Regions from separate parts of the Xanthobacter versatilis genome, predicted to be linked through region 2. Evidence: predicted binding sites of a transcription regulator. Region 2 holds the regulator's gene; the other holds the start of a gene.

Region 1 (5,516 bases), on a different contig from region 2:
GGATGACGGTGGCGACGATGCCGGCGCGGTGGCGGCCGTATTTCTCGTAGATGTGCTGGATCACCTCCTCGCGCCGCTCGTGCTCGAAATCCACGTCAATGTCGGGGGGCTCGCGCCGCTCGGTGGAGATGAAGCGGGCAAACAGCAGGTCGTTGTCGGCGGGGTCCACCGCGGTGATGCCGAGCACGTAGCACACCGCGGAATTCGCCGCCGAGCCGCGCCCCTGGCACAGGATGCCCCGGCTCTCGGCGAAACGGACGATGTCGTGGATGGTGAGGAAATAGGGCGCGTATTCAAGCTGGCTGATGAGGGCCAGTTCGTCCCTCAGAAGCCGTTCCACCTTGGGGGTGAGGCCGTTCGGATAGCGCACCCGCGCGCAGCGCCAGGTCAGCTCCTCCAGCCAGGCCTGCGGGGTCCAGCCGGGGGGCACCGGCTCCCGCGGATACTCATATTTCAGCTCGCCCACGCTGAACTCCACGCGGGCGAGGAGGTGGCCGCTCTCGGCGATGGCCTCGGGCGCGTCCCTGAACAGGCGCGCCATCTCGGCGGCGGGCTTCAGGTGCCGCTCGGCATTGGCCTGAAGCCGTCGGCCGGCCTCGGCGATGGGGATGCCCTCGCGGATGCAGGTGAGGATATCCTGAAGGTCGCGCTCGCGCGGGGTGGCGCACAGCACGTCGTTGACCGCGAGCAGCGGCACGCCATGGGCGCCGGCCAATGCCTTCAGCGCGGCGAGACGGCGCCGGTCTTCGCCGGCAAACGGCATGTCGGCGGCAAGCCACACCGCGCCGGGGGCGGCCTCCTCAAGGCGGGCGAGGGCGGGGGACAGCCGCTCCGCCAGCCCATCCATCCCCGGCCCGGGCATGAGCACCAGCAGCAGGCCGCCGGGATCGGCCAGCAGGTCGGAGAGGGCGAGGTGGCATTCGCCCTTCTTCGCCCGGCGGTTGCCGGTGGTAAGCAGCCGGCATAGCCGCCCCCAGCCGGCGCGATCCGCCGGATAGGCGAGGATGTCCGGCGTGTTATCGCAGAAGACGAGGCGGGTGCCGGTGGCGAGGCGGAAGGCGCGGGCCCGCGCGGCAAGACGGGACCTGGCGGCGCGGGTTTCCGCGTCGTCCTCATCCCCGGCGTTCTCGTCCGCGTCGAGGCGGCGCAGCTCTTCCAAGGCGCTATAGGCCCGCACCACGCCGGCGACGGTGTTGCGATCGGCGATGCCGAGGCCGCAGTGGCCGAGGCGGACGGCGACCTCCACCAGCCGCGCCGGCGCGCTCGCCCCGCGCAGGAAGGAGAAATGGGAGGCGGCGCAAAGCTCCGCATAGGCCGGCGCCGGGGCGATGGCGTTCATGGCAGGCGTGGTCATGGGCGACGTGCTCACGGGAACAGCCCGTGCAGGAACCAGCGCGGCTCCGATGTCTCCCGCCCGTAGGTGCCGGCGCGATAGAGCCAGAAACGGCGGCCTTCCTTGTCCTCCACGCGGAAATAATCGCGGGTCAGCGCTTCCGACCCGGTCCACCATTCGGCGGCGATGCGCTCCGGCCCCTCGGCGCGCACCACCTCGTGCAGCATGCGCCGCCAGCGGAAGCGCAAAGGCGGGCCGTCCGGCACCTCGGCCAGGGTCTCCACCGGCTCGGGATGGGCGAACAGGGCCGGCGGGCGGGGCAGGGGCGCGCCCTCCGCCGCCGCTGCGGGCCAGGCGGCGAGGCCCGCCACGGCCCAGCCCTTCTGTGCCGGCACGCGCGCCGCCGCCCGCTCGGGCACATGGCTGTCCTGCGGCTGAAGGCACATCACCCGGCGCGGGCCGAGGCGGGCGGACAGCACGTCCACCAGCTCCGACAGGGCGGCTTCCTCAGGCGGCGCGCCGAAGGCGGCCTGGGTGGCGGTAAGCTGCTCGCAGGCGGTGACCGACAGGCGGATCACGTCATAGCCGAAGCCGGGGTCCAGCGGATCGGCCAGCGCCGCGAGCCGCTCGCGGAACAGGCCGGCGAGGCGCGCGGCATCGCGCAAAGGGGCGGCGGTGCCCGCCTCCACCCGCCGCACGGCGCCGTCGCTGCGGAAGAAGGCCGCCGCAAAGCGCCGCCCGCCTTCCCCGTGCCGCTCCAGCACGCCAGCCAGCTCGCGGGCGAGGTCGGCGATCACGGCGCGGGCGGTGTCCTCATCTCCCATGGGCTCGGCGAAGCGCCGTTCGGCCACGTAGACGGGCAGGGGATTGAGGGGGGAGATGGGGGCATCCGCCGCGCCGGTGATCTCCTCCAGCCGGCAGACGATCCGGCTGCCGAAGCGGGCGGCGAGCGCGGCTCGGGGCTTGCCCGAAAGGTCGCCGATGGTGGCAAGGCCGAGATAGGCGAGGCTGCGCTCGGCCTCCGGATCCAGCTCCAGCGCGGCCACCGGCAGGCCGGCCACGGCCTGCCCCTCCGTCCCCGGCGCGGCCACGAGGCCGGGGCGCCAGCGGGCCAGCGCCAGCGCCGCGCGCGCGGTGCCGGCCACCGCGCCCTGGACCGCGAAGCCCTGGGCGGTGAGGCGCGCCACCATGGCGGCGAGCATGGCCTTTTCGCCGGCAAACAGGTGGGCGCAGCCGGTGATGTCGAGCACGATGCCATAAGGCAGCGCGAGCGCCACGAACGGCGTCCAGCGCTCGCACCAGCAGGCGATGGCGGCCAGCAGCGCGCCGTCCGCCGCCGGGTCCGCCTCCACCGCCTGAAGCTGTGGCACGCGAGCCTGCGCATCCGCCAAGGTCAGGCCCGGATGGAGGCCGAGGCGCGCCGCCGCCGCGTCCACCGCCTGGAGGCGGCGGGCGTTGGCGAGGGTGTGCACCACCGCGAGAGGCGCCTCATCCGGCGCGGCGCTCGAAGGAGCCGACGACCACGGGGGCCGGGCCGTCCGCGCGTGCCGGGCCTTGCGATGCAGCCGGTCGGTGGACAGGCGGGGCAGCAGCAGGGCGGCGAGGCGCCGGGGCGAAGCGTCGGGCATGGGCATTCCATTCCACAATCCAGCGGCCGGTGGGCCCGGCCCGGTTGCGGGCCAGCTCCAGAGCGAAGGCGGGCGGCCCGAGGCAGAAGGCCGGCGCTCCCGCCGCGCCGGAGGGGGCGGCCGAGGCCAGCCAGCGGGTAGCGGCGGCAGAAGGCACGGGCTCCGCCGCCGAACGCAGCAGCAGGGCCGGCACCCCCGAGCGCTCGGCCCTCAGCGCGAGGCGGCGCGTGGCGGTGAGGTCGAGGCGGGCGGGCATGCCCCAGGGCTCCACCACCACCAGTCCGAGGACGGCATGGCGCAGTGCCTCCTCGGCGGCGGCGAGGGTGTCGGTGGCATCCGCTCCCTGGACCACGATGAGCCGCGCCGGATCGAGCCCGAAGGCGGCGCAGCCCGGCCCGTAGAGGTCGCCGCCCTCCAGCGCGGCGAGGTCCTGCCGCACCCACACCACCGGCCGCCGTGTGCCGGCGGCAAGGGCCAGGGCGAAGCCGAGGGCGGCGGCGCCATTGCCCTTGTCGCAGGCAAACACCTCGTGCAGCGCGCCGAGGGGGAGCCCCCCGCCCAGCGCCCCATCCAGCGGCGCGCCGAGGGCCATATGCCCCCGCGCCGCCCCTGCCGCCGGGGTGCCTGCGTGCTGGATCTCCTCCACCCGCCGCCGCAACGCGACCAAGGCATCCCCATCGCTTCCCTGCCGCCCGATGCCCTCGCGCCCGATCCTTTCGCGCTCATGCATGATGTTCCTCTTTTGTTCTTATAAAAGGACTCCGTTGGGGGCGAATGTCAACGGGGAGGGGGATGGGGTGACCCAGTGCAGCCACTCGGCTGCTTTCCTCCTTATATCCGCTTGCGACCCCATTCCGGACACTCAGAGGTAGCGATCGGACTCCCGAAAGCTACCACCGCACTTTCGTCGGAACTGGTTGGAATGGACCTGCCATAAGCGGCCCACCCATTGCCTGCCGATCACCGCTTGGTGCAGGGGGTGTCGATGACAAGGTGAAGTGGGCAACGGCAAGGTCTACACGAGACCGCCGAGCAGAGTCATGAAGCTCGCTTTGTGCGTAGGCCAAGACGATGTGGCAAACACTCCAGACAGTTTCTCTCTGATCACTTCGTCTGTTCCTTGGGTGCGCGTCTTCAGATACTCCGTCATCTCCTCGACAATGACTTTCGCAGCCTTCCTCTGGGGGGCTCCTTTCAGAGTTGCGTCGTATTTCAAAATAATGTTTCTTACCTGTAGCAGATTGTCTCCAAATCTTTCGCGCAGCTTCTGTTCGAAGGCCACAGGATTTCCGGCCGCAAGCTCCATCAATCCAACCTCGGGAGTGAACGGCAGAAACGCGATCTGCTTCCTCAGCTCATCGTACTTGGCCAGCTTGGAATGATTGTTCGCTTTTGTCCAAGCCGAAATCACCTCACTTGAAACGTCACTGTCGAGCACGGCCATTTGCTTGACCGAAACCGGAAGCACGGAACGATTGCGGTCCAAGAATCCGATCACTTCGTTGAATCCTCCCACGGGCACGATCTTTGCCGATGGACGAAGAGTGGGGTCGGTGTATTTCTCGTTTACGAAGAGCTCGTAGAACGAGTTCAAGACATCTCTGGCGAGGAGATCTTCCACGTATAGCATAATATCGGGAAGGGCCTCCTCGTCCGATGCGATGTTGCCAATCGCGTATGTCGGGAAGCAACCCACGATCGGTCTGATCTCGCCGTCGTCCTGCTTCTCCAGATAGATGATTCGAGAGCGGTCGATCGTCTTGAGCAGGGTAACGGAGTGGGTCGAGAAGATCACCGTCAGCGATTTGTCTTTGGCTTGCCGCTCCAGATAGCGCAGCAGTTCCACCTGCGCGCGCGGGTGGAGGGCCATCTCCAGCTCGTCAACGATGATCATGCTGTTGTTCGCAACGTTCTTCAACAAACGCAGAAGTTTTAGAACGCACAGCTCACCAAGGCTGAAGTGCTTTTCCGAGTGATAGGTCTGGGGTGACGTGCCCAAGGACAACACAAAGGCATCATTGCCGATGCCCCGGGAGAGATTGATCGAGCGCAGATTCAAGAATTTGTGGGTCTGGAAGATTTGGTTGGCCGCGGCGATGATTTGCTTGTCGACGGTTTTGATGTGTCGCGTTTCGAAGTCCTCGGGCCTCGGCGTTATGCGATCTGCCGTTGCACCAATGTAGGTGACCGAAGAATAGCCGAAGCTCTTGAACATATGCGATGCGCTGCGGGGGCGTGGGGTCCAACGCTTGCCCCGATAGGCGTACTCAACTGTGGATCCGTTGACTTCGTAGGTCACAGTTCCCGTTGCGTGGTTGTCGAGGCGATCGGAACGCAGGGACGACGGGAAGTGCACGGGAAAGGCGTTGCGATTACCCAGCCGCCGAATGCATGCCAGCAAAGAGGTCTTCCCTGCTCCATTGGCACCGGTCAGCAGCCACACGCCTCGATCGGGAATAGGGAACCTTAAACGCTGAATATTGCGCAGATTACAGATTTCGATCGAGCCAGGCATCCGTCCCCCAAACGATATTTTCAAGTCAAGACAGCACTCA
Region 2 (5,516 bases):
GCGCGGGCGAACTGGTAGATGGGATCGCCGTCCCAGGTGATGCCCAGCCACTCCAGGCCCTCGATGATGGCGGCGATCGCCTCCTTGGTGGAGCGCTGGCGGTCGGTGTCCTCGATGCGCAGCAGCATCTTGCCGCCGGTGTGGCGGGCATAGAGCCAGTTGAAAAGGGCCGTGCGCGCCCCGCCGATGTGCAGGAAGCCGGTGGGGGAGGGGGCGAAGCGGGTGACGATCTGCGACATGGGGAACTCGACGAGGCTCGGTCCAGGGGGTGGACGGGGCGGGGCAGCACCCGGGCGGTACGCGGGGTCGACCGGGGCAGGGGCTCCAGCACGAGCCTCACGTCCGAGCGCGCATGAATGCACGCACCCTGGCACGCGGGAGGCGCCCGTGTAGCATAGGCGCCGGGCACAAGGAACACGGCCGCCTTGTCCGGCGGGCCGGGCGCCGGACGCCCACGGATCGGAACGACCCGCAGCGGGGCATCTGGGGCGACATGACGCAGCAGGACCAGCGTCCGGCGCGGACCAGCGGACGGGCCGCCGTTCTCGGCGGCGCGCGCACCGCCGCGCGCCGGGCGATGCCCCCCGGCCTCGCCCGCGTGCTGGACGCCCTGCGCGCCCGCCTCGCCGCGGATCTTGCCGCCGAGGCCGCCTCCGGCCGGTTGATCCTCTGGCTTCCGGCGGCATTCACCCTTGGCATCCTCATCTACTTCGGGGCGGCGCAGGAGCCGTCCCTTGCCGTCGCCGGGGTGCTTTTGGCCGCTCTTTGCGGGGGCGCGGTGCTGCTGCGGGCGCGACCGGTGGCGTTCGGCGCGATGGTGGCCCTTGCCGCCGTAACAGCGGGCTTCACCACCGCGAGCGTGCGCACCGCGCTGGTGGCGCACGAGATCGCCACGCCGGGCAAGGGGCCGGTGCGGCTGTCGGGCTTCGTGGAGCGGGTGGAGCATCGCCCAAAGGGAGATCGCATCCTGCTGCGTCTCGACGCCAGGCCGGTGAAGGGACTGGACAAGGTTCCGCGCCTCGTCCGCCTCACCCTGCGCAAGGGCTGGGCGCCGCCGGTGGGCACCCATGTCACCCAGCTCTCCCAGTTGCTGCCGCCGCTCGGGCCGGCCATGCCCAGCTCCCATGATTTCGGCCGGAACCCCTGGTTCGCGGGCATCGGCGGCGTGGGCTACGGCCTGGGGCGGCCCAAGCTCGCGGAGCCAGCGGAACCACCCCTGCCGGTACGCCTCGCCATGGCGGTGGAGGCCGTGCGCGACAGCCTGTCCCGCCGCATCCGGGCCTCGCTGTCCGGCACGCCGGCGGAAATCGCCGTGGCGCTGGTAGCGGGCGACCGTTCCGCGATCGCGCCGGAGGTGGAAGAGAGCATGCGCGTGTCCGGGCTCACGCACATCCTGTCCATCTCTGGCCTGCACATGGCGCTGGTCGCGGGCACGCTGTTCGCGTTCATGCGCGGCGGCCTCGCTCTGGTGCCGGCGCTGGCGCTGGGCTTCCCCATCAAGTCGCTGGCGGCCGTCGTTGCCCTCACCGGCAGCGCCGCCTATCTGGTGCTGTCCGGCAATGACGTTCCGGCGCAGCGCTCGTTCGTGATGACGGCGCTGGTATTGAGCGGCGTGCTGGTGGGCCGGCCGGCGCTGACCCTGCGCACCGTGGGCGTGGCCGGGGTCTGCGTGCTCGCCTTCACCCCCGAGGCGGCGCTCGATCCCGGCACGCAAATGTCGTTCGCCGCCACCCTCGCCCTCGTTGCCGCCTATGAGCGCCTGCGGCCCATGCGCGCCCTGCCGCGACCCGACGGATGGGTCGGGCAGGCCGCCATCTGGCTCGCGGTTTTGGTGGGCGGGACGGCGCTGACCTCCCTGGTGGCGGGGCTGGCGACGGCGCCCTACGGCATCTTCCACTTCCAGCGCGTGGCGCCCTATGGCCTGCTCGCCAATCTCGCCGCCATGCCGGCAGTGTCGTTCATGGTGATGCCCTTCGGCCTGCTGGGCGTGCTGCTGATGCCGTTCGGATTCGATCATCTGGCCTGGCCGGTGATGGGCAAAGGCATCGAGATCATGGTGGCGGTCTCGGACGCCATCGCGGTGCTGCCAGGGGCCGACGGCAGGGTCGATCCGGTCGGACCGCCGACGCTCGCGCTGTTCAGCCTGGGCCTGACGGCGCTTTGCCTGCTGCGCGGATGGCTCACGGCCGTCGCGATCGTGCCGTTCGCCCTCGCCCTGCTCATGTCCGGCGCGCCGCCGCGCCCGGACATTCTCATCGCACCCGATGCCCAGACGGTGGCCGTGCGCGGGCCCGACGGGCGGCTCTCGGTGCTCGGCGCGCGCAGCCAGCGGCTGGTGGTGGAGCAGTGGATGACGCGGGAGGGTGACATGCGAAAGGCGGGTGCCGAAGGGCTTGCCGCGCTGTTCACCTGCGATCCCCTCGGCTGCACCGCTCCCTTGCCGGGCGGCGGCACCATCGCCGTATCGCGGCGGGCGGAAAGCCTGGAGGCAGACTGCCTGGAATCGCGCATCGTCGTCACACGGGATGTGCCGCCCCGGCGCTGCCCGGCCCAGGTGGTGACGCCTGAAACGCTGCAGCGCACCGGCACTTTGGCCTATCACTTCCGTAAGGGAATAAGCAGCGAGGGGGCAAGCGGCGGGAACTGGCAGATCGAGCCGACCCGCAAGCCCAACGTCCAGCGCCCCTGGATGCCGCCCCTGCCACCTGAGCCCGCCCCGCAGCGCCCGGCGACGGACGATCCGGAAGCCGACGCCGCATCGGAGTGAAGCGGCCAAAAGCATCGACGGCTCAAAAAGCTGGGGTGAGAAGCGTCGCTCCAGAGGAGCCGGTCCCGTTGAGCATGGTGACCGCCACGCCCCTCACCCCGTCGCGGCCTCCCCACCGGGGAGGAAGCGAAAATCAATAGCGGCGCATGAGGCCGATGAGGCGGCCCTGGATGCGCACCCGGTCGGGCCCGAAGATGCGTGTCTCGTAGGCGGGATTGGCGGCTTCGAGGGCGATGGAGGCGCCCTTCTTGCGCAGGCGCTTCAGCGTGGCTTCCTCGTCGTCCACGAGCGCCACGATGATGTCGCCGGTGTCCGCCGTATCGCACTTGCGGATGAGAACCGTGTCACCGTCGAGGATGCCGGCCTCGATCATGCTGTCGCCGCGCACCTCCAGGGCGAAATGCTCGCCGCTGCCCAGCATCTCAGGCGGAATGTTGAGGGTGTGGCTGCGGGTCTGGATGGCGGAGATGGGCGAGCCCGCCGCAATCCGGCCCATAACCGGAACGGTGACCACCTGGCCTGCGCCTTCGTCATCATCCGCAGCCGGACGCACCTTGCCGAGGCTGCCTTCGATCACCGAGGGAGAGAAGCCGCGACTGGCGGAGCGGGGCGTGGCGAGGCCGGGGGCGACGCTGTCCGGCAGGCGCACCACCTCGAGGGCGCGCGCCCGGTTGGGCAGCCGGCGGATGAAACCGCGCTCCTCCAGTGCCGTGATCAGGCGATGGATGCCGGACTTGGACCGCAGGTCCAGCGCCTCCTTCATCTCGTCGAAGGAGGGGGGCACGCCGGTCTCCTTCAGCCGCTCATGAATGAAGCGAAGCAGGTCATATTGCTTGCGCGTCAGCATCTCTCGCCCCCTGCTGGCGCCAGCCTGTGCGCCGCGAAACAAATCATGAACGGTTTCTATCTGTTCCTTTTGTGTTCCGCAAGGGGTGAAGGCAGGGTTAAGACCGCTCAATCATCGAAGGGAATGATCTCGCAAGGGTCTCCGGCCGTGGCGGCAGGCGCGAAGGGCGGGCGGATGAGCAGGCAGTCGGCGGCGGCCAGAACGCTCAGCATGGCGCTGTCCTGGGAGGCGCAAGGCGTCACATGCACCGTTCCGTCGGGGTGGCGGTCCATGCGGGCGCGCATGAAATCACGGCGCACGTCGTTGGCCGGGATGTCCACCGCGAGGCGCGCCGGCGCCGTCAGGGGACCAGGCATGGCGTCGCCCTGAAGCGCGCGCAGCAACGGCACCAGAAATACCATGGCGCAGACGTGGGACGAGACCGGATTGCCCGGCAGGCCGAGCACCCGCACGCCGTCCTTGCCACCGAACATCAGCGGCTTGCCCGGGCGCAGGGCGATCTTGTGCACGAACAGCTCCACCCCCTCGGCGCGCAGCGCCGGCGCCATCAGATCATGGTCGCCCACCGAGGCGCCACCGGAGGAGATGACGAGATCGAAGTCGCCCGAAAGCGCCTGCGCCACCACGGCACGGATGGCGGCAAGGTCATCCCGCACCAGCCCGAGGTCCGTCACCTCCGCGCCGGCGCGGCGGGCGAGGGTGGCGAGGCCGAAGGCGTTGGAAACGACGATCTCGCTGTCCTGACCGGTGCCGGTGCCGGGCAGCACCAGTTCGTCGCCAGTCTGCAGCACCGCCACGCGCGGGCGCCGCGCCACCGGCAGGACCGCATGATCCATAGCGGCGGCAAGCATCACGTCGCGGCCGGTCAGCCGCCGCCCGGCCAACAGGCCCGGCGTGCCCGCGGTGAAATCGCAGCCCTTCTTGCGCACGTTGCGCAGGGCGGCGGTGGGGGCCGTGGTGGTGAGGGTATCGCCGTCGCGGCTGGTGTTCTCCTGAATCACCACCGTGTCGGCGCCCTCCGGCACCACTGCGCCGGTGAAGATGCGCACCGCCTGGCCCGGCCCCACGGCGCCCGCGAATGGCCGGCCGGCCGCCGATTCGCCGATCACGGTGAGGCGGGCAGGGGTCTGTGCGATGTCGCTCCCGCGCACCGCATAGCCGTCCATGGCCGACATGTCGGCGGGCGGCTGGGTGCGGCGGGCGGGCAGGTCCTGCGCCAGCACGCGTCCATCTGCCAGCGCCACGGGCACCTGCTCGACACCCAGGGCCGATACCCCGGCCGTCACGAGGCCTATGGCCTCCTCGACGGTCATGAGGGGCGCCTTCTTGCCCGCCGGCTTCCCGGCGCCCGTTGTCGTGCTCGGTTCCATCAGTGGTTCGGCCTCTTCAGTCCGTGGGCGGTTCCGCGCGGAAATGCCCGCTGGCGCCGCCGGATTTCTCCAGAAGCCGGATCCCTTCAATGCGCATGCCACGGTCGGCCGCCTTGGCCATGTCGTAGATGGTGAGGCAGGCCACCGAGATCGCGGTCAGCGCCTCCATCTCCACGCCGGTCTGGCCCGTGGTCTTGGCCCGCGCGGTGACATGAAGGCCCGGCAGGGCGGAATCGGGCACGACCTCCACCTCCACCTTGGTGAGCATCAGTGGGTGGCACAGGGGGATGAGCTCATGGGTGCGCTTGGCGGCCATGATGCCTGCGAGGCGCGCGACGCCCATCACGTCGCCCTTCTTGGCGTTGCCGGAGAGGATGAGCTCAAGGGTCGCCGGAGCCATGGCCACGCGGCCCTCGGCCACAGCCTCGCGGGCGGTCGCGGCCTTGTCGGACACGTCCACCATGCGGGCCGAGCCCTCGGCATCGATATGGGTCAGGCTCGCCATGGCCGTCGGTGCGTCCCGGAATCGTTT

What was found. Region 2 encodes LexA, which represses DNA repair genes until DNA is damaged. Its sites were predicted from a motif close to TGTTCNNNNTGTGTTCNG; they were not measured.
Region 1: a site for LexA is predicted at 3,694-3,711, ahead of V5F66_RS17815 (ImuA family protein). Genes of this name have one in related genera too.

The regions. Positions count from the first base shown of each region.
Region 1 covers NZ_JBAFVB010000010.1:71,018-76,533, reverse strand. The annotation lists gene V5F66_RS17825 (error-prone DNA polymerase) at 1-1,354, opposite strand, end outside; gene V5F66_RS17820 (DinB/UmuC family translesion DNA polymerase) at 1,366-2,769, opposite strand; gene V5F66_RS17815 (ImuA family protein) at 2,822-3,691, opposite strand; gene V5F66_RS17810 (ATP-dependent nuclease) at 3,977-5,476, opposite strand.
Region 2 covers NZ_JBAFVB010000002.1:198,697-204,212, reverse strand. The annotation lists gene gltX (glutamate--tRNA ligase) at 1-239, opposite strand, end outside; gene V5F66_RS04585 (ComEC/Rec2 family competence protein) at 494-2,767, shown strand; gene lexA (transcriptional repressor LexA) at 2,901-3,614, opposite strand; gene V5F66_RS04575 (molybdopterin molybdotransferase MoeA) at 3,722-4,927, opposite strand; gene moaC (cyclic pyranopterin monophosphate synthase MoaC) at 5,001-5,489, opposite strand.